Regions from separate parts of the Desulfosporosinus paludis genome, predicted to be linked through region 3. Evidence: riboswitches for the same ligand, from Rfam matches in the RefSeq annotation. Region 3 holds a riboswitch; each other region holds the start of a gene.
The links. Region 3 has a riboswitch for cyclic di-AMP ahead of VZF35_RS13110 (hypothetical protein). Riboswitches for the same ligand answer to the same signal wherever they lie in the genome.

Region 1 (3,120 bases), 1.8 Mb from region 3:
TCTTCATAAGGGATCTGTCGATTATGAAAGACTTGGTATTTACAATGAAAAAGGTGAGTTATTGCAAGATCCTATGGTACTCGTAGATGGATTCAGCGTTCTGAAACCGGAAGTAAACGGGGATGGGATATGCGAACTGCGTGGAATTCAGAGGATTTCAGTCGGCGCACATGCCAATTCGGTAGCTAATGCTGAATCAGTTTGGAAAGTGTCTAACGGCCAACTTAAATTATTGAGCGAGAATATCGAGGCCCTGAATTAAGATTAAACGAGGAAAAATAGTTTATTTTAAAGATAAAAGAAAAGAGTAATGGCATACGCCATTACTCTTTGAAGTGTCGTTATTACAGAATTAATACCTGCGTGCTCCGAGATAGCGGGAAGAATAAAAACTATCACTAAGGCTAGATACTTCAACTCCACTACTGGGATTACTGGCTTGTACAAATCGACCTCCGCCGATATAGATACCCACATGAGATGCACCCTTGGAATAGGTTGTAAAAAATACTAGATCACCTGGACGCAGATCATTTTGATTGACTGGAGTTCCGGAAGCGAATTGCGCATAAGAGGTGCGTGGAAGAGATATACCTGAACTCGCATAAACATATTTAGTAAAACCAGAGCAGTCAAAGCCACTGCGAGATGTTCCGCCAAAAACATAGCGCGATCCTTGTAAACTTAAGGCGCGATCTACGATACTTGAAGAACCATCACCTCCACGAGAAATTGCAAAAGCAACATTAATGGGCTGACTGCCAGAGCCTTTAGCGACTACTTGATTGACAGGAGATTGTGTGACCTTCTCGTCTAATACTTGCTTCGTTACATCGATTCCATTTTTTTGGATATAGGAATATGTAACTAATTTTGAACCATTACTCCCCGTGGTAAGGATTTTCGTTTTGCCGTATCCTAAACTGTTATCAGTTTTTGTAACGACATCGAAGGGAATTGTTTCTGAGCCTGAATAAGTTCCCTTACTTACAACAGTAAGATAGGGCGTAGAATCAACAAGCTTTACGATCTGGCCAGGCTTTAACTTCGTGTCTTTAGTTGTCCCTGGATTTCCCGCTAATACTTCATCAGTCAACATATCGTTCTTGCGAGCGATAAGCCACCAGGAATCATTGGGTAATACGGTGTAATCCTTGGTTGTTATTTTGCCATCCATTAAAACTTTGTAAGCTTGATCAACAGTTACCATTTGATCGGGTTGGGCTTCAGCTTTTTCGATGCTAATTTTTTCATCAAAATTTACGGAAGCGACTTTATTTTCATCACTAGGCTTAACGTAATAATCTTGATATTCTTTTAGAACTTTATCGGCATCTTCTTTGTTTGGCAATACCGCTATAACAGCACCGTCTGCCTCTAACTTATAACCGTCAAGATAATACTTTAAGTTATCCTCTAATACCTTTTCGTTCAAAGCGGATTCAAGATAGACCGTTGGTTTAACTCTGACATTATCATAAGTGATGATGTCATGCGTTTTAGCAACAAGCCCAAATGACTGGCCTTGTTGTTTCAAAATCGATTCGACAAGGCTTTGACCTGTGTCAGCATTTCGGACCAAACCAATTTGTTGACCGTTGATCATGATTGCAGCAGCAGAGGTCGTTGTCGTAAGATAAAAGGTGAGCCCGCCAGATAAAAGAATTGTAACAGATAACGTGACGATTACTTTCGGCGATTTCCAGGATATCCCTTGTAAATGATTGCGGGAAATTTGAAACATAAGCTTCTTTTTCTGAGTCCAATTGAAATGTTTGATTCGGCTAAGTACCAAACCTTTGAATCGTAACAGAACCGGAAACAATTGCATGTTTTTCACCTTTCTCAGCAGCTTACGAGGTTAGTTGACGGATTCGGGCAAGAAGGTGTAAGCCCTTCGCGTATTATACGCGTTTCACCCCATAATAAATCCCCCGTTCCGGATAGAATCCAGATTAAGCTCTCTTTTTCCTTTCGTCGACATATCATTAAGAAGTATTCGACAGGATATGCAAATGTCCTTTAATTTTTTTTTTGTAATACTTGGCAATTTACTTGGAGTTAATTGTAATAGGGTAATAAAAAATATAGCTGATAAATATACTTAAATTCTATGATTAGATGATAGAATGTTCTCTGACGCTTGAGCGAAAAAATTATAAGGTGGCGAATTCGTTGATCATTTTGGGAATTTTAATTTTTTTTGCAAGAATCATTGATGTTTCTTTAGATACTCTTCGGGTTAAATCAATCATCAGGGGAAAAAAGTTAGTCGTTTCAATGATCGCCTTTGTAGAAATTATTGTGTATACCCTGGGGGCTTCTCAAGCCTTTAAGTATGTCAATCAGCCGACGGTTCTCCTCTTTTATGCCTGTGGATACGCAGCGGGCAACTATGTTGGTATGCTCATTGATGACAAGCTTTCCAGAGACAGCGTTTTAGCTTTAGTTGTCACTGAGCATGATGAGTGGAGCCTGGCGGATACGTTAAGGGAATGTGGGTTCGGAGTCACTACAGCGAAAGGATATGGCTTAAACGGTGCAGAAAAAGCCCAGTTGAAAATCGTGCTTAAGAAAAAAAGGTTTACAGAATTAACGAAGCTCATCCGCGAATCCGATCCATCTGCTTATGTCGTGACAATGGATGTCACAGATATTAAACGATAGAAAACAAATAAAGAAAACTTGGCTGGTGTCCGAAGACATTGTCTTCGCACTTGATAGCCTTGGCGCAGGCAGTGCCTAGTTATGCGCAGGCCATGGATGGCCGAGTGTCCCTGAAGCCAAGGATGGTGAGAAGGGACCTGTAGAAAGTATTTAACGAAGTTATACTCTGACTAGTATAAAAAAGTGCTGCCCGATCGAAAAAAGTTTTATTCGGTTTTTCATAAAATTTACAATACAAGAATAAAATGGTGATCTTCGGCGCACCTTAATGACTATTAGTTTTTAGGGGGGATAACTATGAACTTAGACAAGGTATTTTACCGGAATTTTATGAAAAATCTATTTGCAGACCCCTTTGAAGTTAAGTTTTGGGATGGAGAAGTTGTAAATTATGGAGGAAAGGAGGCAAAGTTCCGAATTGATTTTAACGAACCAATTGCTAAAACTGAAATG
Region 2 (3,120 bases), 2.0 Mb from region 3:
AACTGTGTATACAAGTCTTTTATCTGCGGCAAGGTAAATTACTTGCCCGGGATAATTTTGTTTTCCCTTACTTTGAAGATCCAGAAGAAGCTTTTATTTCTTTTATAGCTCAATTCTATCTGGAACGAAAAGTTTGGCCACAGGAGATCTTAGTTCCACCTTTAGAAGCCCAGGCTTTAACTAGTCTTTTCCCAATCTCAATTCCTCAGAAAGGCAAAAAGAGGGATTTAGTCCTTATGGCTATGTCCAATGCCCAAACCACACTCCATGAGCAGATTACTCTTGAAGTACGCCAACAATCGGAGAATCTCCAAGCTCTTACGACACTTGGAGATCTTTTGAAAATCCCTGTTCCTCGTCGAATCGAGGCTTTTGATATTTCGAATACCGCCGGTACTCATTCTGTGGCCGGTATGGTTCAGTTCATTGAGGGTAAGCCTCAGCGCAACGGATACCGTAAGTATAAAATTCAACCGATGGAGACTTCCGATGATACTGCTTCCATGGGGCAAGTTATTAGGCGCAGATATGCCCGCCTTGCTTCAGAAGACGGCCCTCTGCCCAACCTGATCCTAGTTGACGGCGGCAAAGGGCAAATACATGCAGCCTTGAAAGAATTAAACGAGCTTGGCCTAGCAATTCCCGTAGCCGGAATGGTTAAAAATGACCACCATCAGACCAATGAGCTTATGGATAGTACGGGTAATTCCCTTCCTCTGCCGAGAAATCATCCAACGTTCTTGTTGTTAGGCAGAATTCAAAACGAAGTTCACCGTTTCGCCATCACCTTTCACCGTCAACAACGTACTAAAAATATGACACTGTCTGCGTTGGACGGTATCACTGGAATTGGTCCTAAACGTAAGCAGCATCTATTACAGCATTATTCTTCGCTTGACGATATCCGACAGGCTTCCGTGGAGGAACTTCAGTCAACAGGACTCCCCCAAAGTAGTGCTCTGGCTATCTTCGAACATTTTCACCCGTCGCCTTCCCAAATTTCAGCGCAAGAGGAGAGGTCTATCCCATGATTTTAAATTACAGAGTGGAACTATGCCGGAAATGTTATTACAAACGTACCCAGCAATGTGTAATGACGGATTCGTATATTCATAATTCAAGGCCTTTCTCTACAAAGCCAAGCGGAGAATGTATTCAGTACAGGCCCATTCCTTGGCTGCCACGTTGTTAAGAGAAAGAAAACTTTCCAAAATTCGAAGCGGCTACAACAAACAAAACGGAAGCGTCTTTCTTTCACTGTGAAAGTGAAAGAAAGACGCTTCCGTTTTGTTGTAACCAAAGCCAATAAGATATTAAACTCTAATTGACTCGGCGAGCCCCTAGATAACGAGCCGAGTAATAACTATCACTCAGGCTCGTAATACGAACACCTGTATTCGAAGCATGAACAAAGCGTCCGCCGCCAATATAAATACCCACGTGGGAGGCCCCTTGAGCATACGTGGAAAAAAACACTAAGTCACCCGGTTGCAGCTGACCACGGCTGACAGATGATCCAACGTTGAATTGTTCTGAGGCAGTCCTTGGCAGAGAAGTATTAGATCCCATATAAACATATTGCGTAAACCCCGAACAATCAAAACCACTTCGGTTTGTTCCTCCAAACTGATAGGGAACACCCTGCAGGCTTAAAGCGTGATCAACTAATACTGAACTATCCGATCGTGAGATTTGTTTTGAGGACGTGGCTGCGACTTGAATGGGTCTAGGGCTATTGGCGACTGCCTGGGCTGTTGGTTGAGATTTCGCAAGTGATGTTGCAGGTGTTGAATCTATCTCCTCCAGAGAAGATAAGGAACTCGGTTTCCACTGTAATTGTGTGCGGACAGCTTTAGGATAGGATCTCGTTTTTACGAGAATCGAAGCCACGGATCTTGGGCTGGCTGAAGCAATTTGGGTTGTAGCGAAAGCTGGAAGGCTGCTCGCTAAAATCAAACCCGCCAAGACTCCACTTCCCAACCACATCCGTGTAGATGAGGCAATCAGCAAGAAGAAATCCACCTTTCATTAGCTTACGAGGTTAGTTGACGGATTCGGGCCAAGGTGTAAGCCCTACACGAAAGTTCGTGATTCACCCCAAAAGAATCCCCCGTTCCTAACAAGTTAGGATTCAGCTAGTTATATATTATATATATAGAGTCTATTCGCCATCATGTCTTAAAAATCCTGCAAAAAACCATGGAAATATCTCCCTTGAAAATTTTTTTTAAAAACAAACGCCTCTCAAATTTGAGAGGCGTGCTTTCCATTAGGCCTTAGGAAGCTAAAGAGTCAATATTGAGGCTTAGGTCAAGTAGGTTTTCCCACTGAGTTCCTTCGGTTTCCCGTCAGGCGATTTCTCCTTTTCCTCAGCCTGGAATGTCACCATCACCAGAACTTGATCACCACTTAGTCCCCACTTCAATCCCCATTAGTTGACGTTCTAGAAGTTTCCTTAACACTCCTAGACAATCTAGCCTCTTTTGCAGAAAAGCATTTCCGGCAGTCTGAAAAGTATCGGCCAACACAATCCAGACCTTTTTTAGCCTTCCCAACTTTTCCACCTCAAGGCAGGCTACGCTGCACTAAGTTCCTTCCTAATGCAGGTTCTACCCTAAGCCGTAGCTGTTGCAGCCACGCACTTAGGCCTCCACGGAAAAGGGTCACGCCCGCATGCCATTGCGGATCCCCCTCATCCTTAACTCCCAGCAGCAACCCTTGACTGGGCGTCGAAAGCCACCACCAGGAACTTCATCGGTATGCCCTCGGCGGATTATTAGGCCCGCCTTCGATTGCCAATCGTGCACTAGAATAACGCTCCATAACCTAAAGGAAAATTAATAATGAAATTACATTGCTTATTGTACCCGATTACTATGAGTTTGTAAAAATCCTTTTGGCTATCTATACGCTAGAGTAATTGAGTATAACCATTAATAACGGTTTTTTTGGCCTTAAAATCTAATTATTTTACTTTAAAATCCTTAAATTAACCATTTTGTAATCTTAAGGCTATTTAATTTGATAAACTTGTAATTGGAGCAGGAATTCGACCTCCACGCCGGACAAACATCCTGGATGAAAAGGGGTGAACATCCATGACTGGAGCTCCGCCCAGTA
Region 3 (3,120 bases):
AGTCCTGCTGAGCCTGAACCTGACTGTTTGATCGCTGATCAGGCGGAACACTCCACGCGCTGTCCGTTTGCTGGAGCAAAGCAAAGTTTACCCGTTTAGCTTCCCGTAACAGTTCCTGTTGAATCTGATCGTAGGTTACCTGCTTAACCACAAAGCTGGAAAATATCATCACGACAATAAAAGCTATGACAAAAGCCGTGACATTAGTAAACAATATCCTGGTGTAAAGATTTTTGTTGAATTGTTCCTGAAGTAAACGTTTAATACTAAGCCAAAATCGATGCAGGGCTCGGATTACCAATTGAAGTTTTTCCCTGCCCTTCTCCAGATAAATATTCACAATGTGGTCTCTCCCCCTTTGGCAGGAGGTGTAAACTGGTATCCCACACCCCAAACGGTTGTTAAGTATTCAAACGGCAAAGATGCCAGTTTGGTCCTTAACCTGCGGATGTGGACATCAATCGTCCGCTGATCACCGAAGAAATCATATCCCCAAACAGCAGCAAGCAGTTCCTCCCGGCTGAAAATCCGGCGCGGATTCAGGGCAAGGTAATAGATCAAATCGAATTCTTTGGGAGTGACTTCCACTTTTTCACCATCAATCAAAACTGTCCTGGTATCCGCCAGGATTTCCAGCCCCGGATATTTCAATTTCCAATACGTTGCTGTCTCTATCGGTTGGGTACGGCGCAAGACAGCTTTTATTCTGGCTACCAATTCCCTGGGACTGAAAGGTTTGGCAACATAATCATCGGCTCCCATTTCCAGTCCCAAAACACGGTCTGCTTCCTCCCCCTTGGCTGTGAGCATGATGATAGGAACCATCCGTACCGCCCTTAAATTACGGCAGAGCGTAAGCCCGTCCTGACCCGGAAGCATGATATCCAGGATTACCACATCAGGATTTTCCCGGTCGAATACGGCGAGAACCAAGTCGCCGTTGCTCACACCAATAACTTTAAAACCTTCCCTTTCACCATATAATTTAACCAGTTCCAATACGTTTTGGTCATCATCAACCAGCAGTACCTTACCACAATAGGTCATTTTTTCCTCCCTCGGCGGTAGCCTTTATTTTTACAATCCTGGAGTTATTATCGAAGGTACATTTTGATATGGATTTCCAACTATCTCGCCAATCCCAACATCAATAATGTTTCGCTTTAAAGAGCTTCCTGCTTCCACCAGTTCGAAACCTGCTATGGATTTATTCCAAATCACTTGGTATATAACCGATGAAATGTTAATAATATCACCTTCATAGACATTACTACCCTTGGCATCAGACAAACCCGTCCACTGCAGCAAGTCAAATTTTTCAGCCGGTTCCCACGAACAACCGGGCACACTTACAGCGAAAGGAGCTAAAGTCTGTGTATCAAATGAAATGGCTTGAGGCTTAAACATTTTTTGCCTAACCTTATCCCAAACTCGAAATTTAATTTCTTTCAATTAACTGCCTCCTTAGGACCTCCATAATGTCTCAATTTTCCAAATCCGGCTCCACAAAATACCCGTCTCGCTCCTGCGTATATTCGTTTTTATTTAGCTTTACGAGATATTCCCTTAAAGATTTAACTTATACCGTTATTTCATCCAAAGATTCATATCCTGAAAGGAACCGGCAATATGGCAGTTCTTAATAAGACGGCCCCGAAACTGATAGCCTAAATCGGGAACATCTGCGGGCAAGGCCCATATCCATATCTTGCTCAATCCATTGTGCCGGGCGACTGCAATCAGGCTCTCCGCTAATTTCCGTGCTTCGATCCCTGCTTGGTATCCATTTACGACCAAGCGCTCATTTCGCTTATCTAGCACAACACTTGAAGTTCCCTGAGTCAACGCGCTACGCATTAGTTTTCCTCCTTTCAAAATGCGTAAAAGGGTCCCGCGTTAAAAAACTAAACGCAGGACCCTTTTTCAGAAGTTTTTCTCTTGAAAGCGCTTACGAAGTTAGCTGATGGATTCGGGCTAAGAGATAGCCCTACCGGCCTAAGCCGGATTCACCCCAGAAATATGGGTCCCCCGTTTCCACTAAGTGCGGAACTCAGCGCGTCTTTAGCTATTTAGTTGGAATGGCTGACAACCGTTGTCGGTATTATAAGTTGGCAGCAAAGAATATGTCAACCTTTTGTAGCCAGGAAAATACTTCCTGTACTAGCTAGGCGTTAAAAAGATAAGGACAATTCGCCTCCTTTCGAGCCAATTATACCGGAGGCATATTAAATGGCATTTACCAAACTATGAAAGTGTTTTGCGAAAGTGTGAACAAATGTTACAAGCCGGAGATTATACAAGAACAACTTATAAAAGCATAAAAAAACCAACAGTTTCCGGGAAATAATAGCCCGAATCGTTGGCATAGTCACTGGGTTATTGTTTGTCTGAAATATTGTTCTGCTTACCTCATTTTCTTTATTGTTTTTCTATTAAATTTATATCAAAGTAATACTATTCTGGAGAACTGGGTATTTTCTCAATAAGCGAAAGACAGCTTTCTAGATTTATTAAATGCCTGCACCCACCCTTAAAACAACCTGGGGGTACGTAAGATATAGTGTGTACGTACAACAAAGGTTTTACAAAAAGGGGATTGAAAAGGTATGAAAAAGGCTCAAACAATGAAAAAAGAATGGCGGCTACTGTTACCTTGGCTTTATTAACACTTCCGCTCGGAAGTACTCTGGCTCTTGCTGATGCGGCTTCTGCCACATCAACTTCTGCCACAAGCACAACGACGACAAGCACCGGCTCTGCTATAAATGGAACTACCGGTACAACGACTACGGTTGTTGATGCAAATGGCAATCCCGTCGCAGCGGAAAACTGGTTCACCGAATTAATCGGAAAAATCCAGCTCTTACTTCCCTTTGGCCCGGCCAAAAAGGCTTTAATTAATGAGAATCAAGCCCTGGCAAAGCTGGAGGAAGCGAATAAACTCCTTCAAAAAGGAGATCAAAATGGTGCAGAAAACTGCTTTACCGAATACTCAAATAAAATCTCCCAGGCTCAGGATTTTGTCAATCAGATTAAAGATCCAAACTCTGATGCGGCTAAAACTCTTGCCATAGCCCTGTCAAACGTTAATACCAACAATATCAGGGTGTTAGCCGGTTT
Region 4 (3,120 bases), 170 kb from region 3:
ATTGGCGCTTGTAGCAAGATTTGAAATTTCGTCCTTCCCCGGTAAGTAAATTGTCTCAGACATATTCTTTTTATTTTTAACAGAGTTCATAAATCCATTGAGCTTTTCAATTCGGCGGAATACTAGAAGTTCTAAGACAAACAAGCTTAGGCCAGTAATAACGAGGAAAATTGTAATAAACGCCGCACTCGAATACTTGATGATAACCAATCCATCGTGATACATGGGTCTTCCGGTATTAAGTATCATAAAAATCTTAGAATTATTGTACACATTAAGAACTTGAGCAAAGCTCTCAACAGATTCAGTTGTCTTCTTGATGTAAAAGATAGAGTCCTTAAAGGGAACCTTTAGATTATCCTGTTTTAACAATTCGTAAATCTCAGGATCTTGTAGAGTATCAAACTTGATATCTACCATCAAGACCTCTTTTAGGTAATCTAACAACTTTTGATCAAGGAACTTGCCAAAGACTATAACCCCATCATTAGGAGATTTTCTGTCAGATGTCGTAACAGGCGATATGGAGATAAACAAGGGTTTTCCAGAAATCATCAATAGCCCTGTAATAGGAGTAGTGCTAGATAGCAAATGTTGATAGTTTTCTCCCGTTTGCAAACTCTGAAACAATTCTTCTTTAAAGGAACTTTCTGCTGCTTCATCAATTCCATAGGTTTTTGCAAAAACGGTATCCCCTTTAAGATCAAAAAAACCCATATAATTAAGGTTTAAAGAAGTGAAGGTTGAATCTTGAAGGTTTACATCGACATAATTGTTGTAAGTACCGTCAAGATAACGGAATGTATCATCCCAATAAGCCCAGTCCTTCACTGAGTTTTCTAGGGAAGATTCTTCGTGATGTATAATTGACATGGCACGGTTAAAATCTTGAGTAATGATTGTATTTTCTGATTTTTCTGCATAGACCATAAACAGAGTTCTAAGTAAGATCATGGAAACTAGTACTACAAAGAGTATTCCGGAAACTGCCACTAGGGAAATTTTTTGCCTGACCTTCAAAAGGATCACTCCTAAAGCTGCTGTAATAGATTCCGTCGAGGTTCGGAAAAATTAAATTCTTATAGCGAATAATATCGAAAATGCTCGAATAACCTCAAGTTATATATACCTTCTACATTTTCGCATTAAATACCTTTTTTAAACAATTATATTTACTTACAAATACCTAATTTCTTTAGAATTTCACCCCAAGGTTAATATGTTAAATTCAAGCTAATAATCTTAAGCAAACATTAAGGCTTAATTCAGGTAGAGTTCAGATGAATTTCAATTCACTTCAATACATTACTTAAAGTGAATAAATTACTTAATTGATTAAGCATAAAATATATGGTATAATTAGTGATATTTTCTTATGTGACAAACTTTGAAGCTAATTAAATTTAACTTAATATCCACTATCGCTTAATTCTGTCTAGAAGCGGGGGAACCATTTTCTGGGGTGAATCTTTCACAGATAATATGTGAAAGTAGGGTTACTTTCGACCCGAATCCGTCAGCTAACTTCGTAAGCGTTGAAAGGAAGGACAACAAGCATTGCTGCTGTAGCTTTGCTTTACTATTCCTTGGCTTTTTGCGTTAGCTGAACCCAGACGTTGTCTGGGCTTATTTTATTTAGGGGAGGAATAGTCTTATGCAAAATTACAATTTAGAACAGTTTGACGAGAAAGTCCTTGACGATTTAAGTAAGGTTGCTAAAAAAAGCAGCTTTATGAATCCCGAATTATATAGTAAATATCAGGTGAAACGAGGACTCAGGGATTTAGACGGGAGAGGTGTACTGGTTGGCTTAACTGAAATCGGTGAAGTTCATTCTTACATTCTCGATGAAGGTGAAATCATTCAAGTACCGGGTCGTTTAATTTACCGCGGTTATGATATTGCGGATTTGGTCAAAGGATTTATAAGGGAAGACCGCTTTGGGTTTGAAGAGTGTGCTTATCTATTACTCTTTGGACATCTCCCGAAACAAAGAGTTCTGGAAGAATTCGAACAACTTCTGGCCAGTTATCAAAGACTTCCTGAAGATTTTGCACGCGATGTCATCCTTAAAGCGCCGAGTAAAGATATTATGAATACTCTGGCGAGAAGTGTTTTAGCCTTATACTCCTTTGATGATAATCCGGATGATACTTCCATCAACAATGTTTTAAAACAATGTTTGCGTTTGATTGCCTGTTTCCCTTCTTTGGCAGTCTATGGATATCAAGCATTATCCCATTATCATGGAAATCAAAGTCTCTATATTCACAGCCCTCGCCCGGAATTAAGTACAGCTGAGAATATCCTTTCAATGTTGAGACCGGATAGCAAGTACTCAAAACTTGAAGCGACACTACTTGATCTAGCCCTAGTACTTCATGCTGAACACGGTGGAGGCAACAATTCAACTTTCGTAACCCACGTAGTGACCTCGACTGGCACAGATACCTATTCAGCAATGTCTGCGGCCATAGGCGCACTTAAGGGGCCACGGCATGGTGGAGCGAATATTAAGGTTGTCCAGATGTTCGAAGATATTAAAAGCCAATTGAAGGACTGGGAAGATGATGAAGAAATAGAACGCTACCTAAACAGGATCCTTACGAAAGATGCCTTCGATCATTCGGGCTTAATATATGGGATTGGCCATGCTGTTTATTCTATCTCAGATCCAAGGGCGGTAATTCTTAAAGAATACGTTGCTCAACTCGCGCAGGAAAAAGGGCTTGAAGATGAATTTAAACTCTACGCAGCCGTCGAGAGACTTGCTCCCCAAGTGATTTCGAAATCGAATAAAATGTATAAAGGTGTCAGTGCTAATATCGATTTCTTTTCCGGTTTCGTATACAGAATGCTTAATATTCCCGTCGAAATGTTTACGCCTATGTTTGCCATTGCCCGAATCGCAGGTTGGAGTGCTCATCGTATTGAGGAAATCGTCAATGCGGGGAAAATCATCAGACCAGCCTATAAGAGCGTTGCGCCAAGGCAAAACTATATTAAGATGATTGAGAGAGTGTAATTCCTGTTAATCGATGGCTAAAAAGCAAAATAGTTCTTAAAATATCTCTTTACATTGACGCAGCGTAAAGGTGTATAGTGACTTTGTCAGGAGGT

Region 1: linked by a shared signal. The riboswitch ahead of VZF35_RS04090 (NlpC/P60 family protein) and the one ahead of VZF35_RS13110 (hypothetical protein) in region 3 are both predicted to bind cyclic di-AMP.
Region 2: linked by a shared signal. The riboswitch ahead of VZF35_RS22650 (C40 family peptidase) and the one ahead of VZF35_RS13110 (hypothetical protein) in region 3 are both predicted to bind cyclic di-AMP.
Region 4: linked by a shared signal. The riboswitch ahead of VZF35_RS13870 (citrate/2-methylcitrate synthase) and the one ahead of VZF35_RS13110 (hypothetical protein) in region 3 are both predicted to bind cyclic di-AMP.

Annotation. Positions count from the first base shown of each region.
Region 1 is NZ_CP144211.1:776,293-779,412, reverse strand. Features, by position in the region: gene VZF35_RS04095 (hypothetical protein) at 1-262, shown strand, start outside; gene VZF35_RS04090 (NlpC/P60 family protein) at 353-1,744, opposite strand; cyclic di-AMP (ydaO/yuaA leader) riboswitch at 1,836-1,972, opposite strand; gene VZF35_RS04085 (DUF2179 domain-containing protein) at 2,176-2,667, shown strand; partial or broken gene VZF35_RS04080 (class I SAM-dependent methyltransferase) at 2,965-3,120, shown strand, end outside.
Region 2 is NZ_CP144211.1:4,556,146-4,559,265, reverse strand. Features, by position in the region: gene uvrC (excinuclease ABC subunit UvrC) at 1-1,031, shown strand, start outside; gene VZF35_RS22650 (C40 family peptidase) at 1,321-2,007, opposite strand; cyclic di-AMP (ydaO/yuaA leader) riboswitch at 2,015-2,147, opposite strand; gene VZF35_RS22645 (PFL family protein) at 3,017-3,120, opposite strand, start outside.
Region 3 is NZ_CP144211.1:2,594,980-2,598,099, forward strand. Features, by position in the region: gene VZF35_RS13095 (sensor histidine kinase) at 1-340, opposite strand, end outside; gene VZF35_RS13100 (response regulator transcription factor) at 337-1,047, opposite strand; gene VZF35_RS13105 (YopX family protein) at 1,078-1,452, opposite strand; gene VZF35_RS13110 (hypothetical protein) at 1,588-1,857, opposite strand; cyclic di-AMP (ydaO/yuaA leader) riboswitch at 1,931-2,066, opposite strand; gene VZF35_RS13115 (DUF5667 domain-containing protein) at 2,636-3,120, shown strand, end outside.
Region 4 is NZ_CP144211.1:2,766,112-2,769,231, reverse strand. Features, by position in the region: gene VZF35_RS13875 (HD domain-containing phosphohydrolase) at 1-1,020, opposite strand, end outside; cyclic di-AMP (ydaO/yuaA leader) riboswitch at 1,413-1,551, shown strand; gene VZF35_RS13870 (citrate/2-methylcitrate synthase) at 1,655-3,025, shown strand.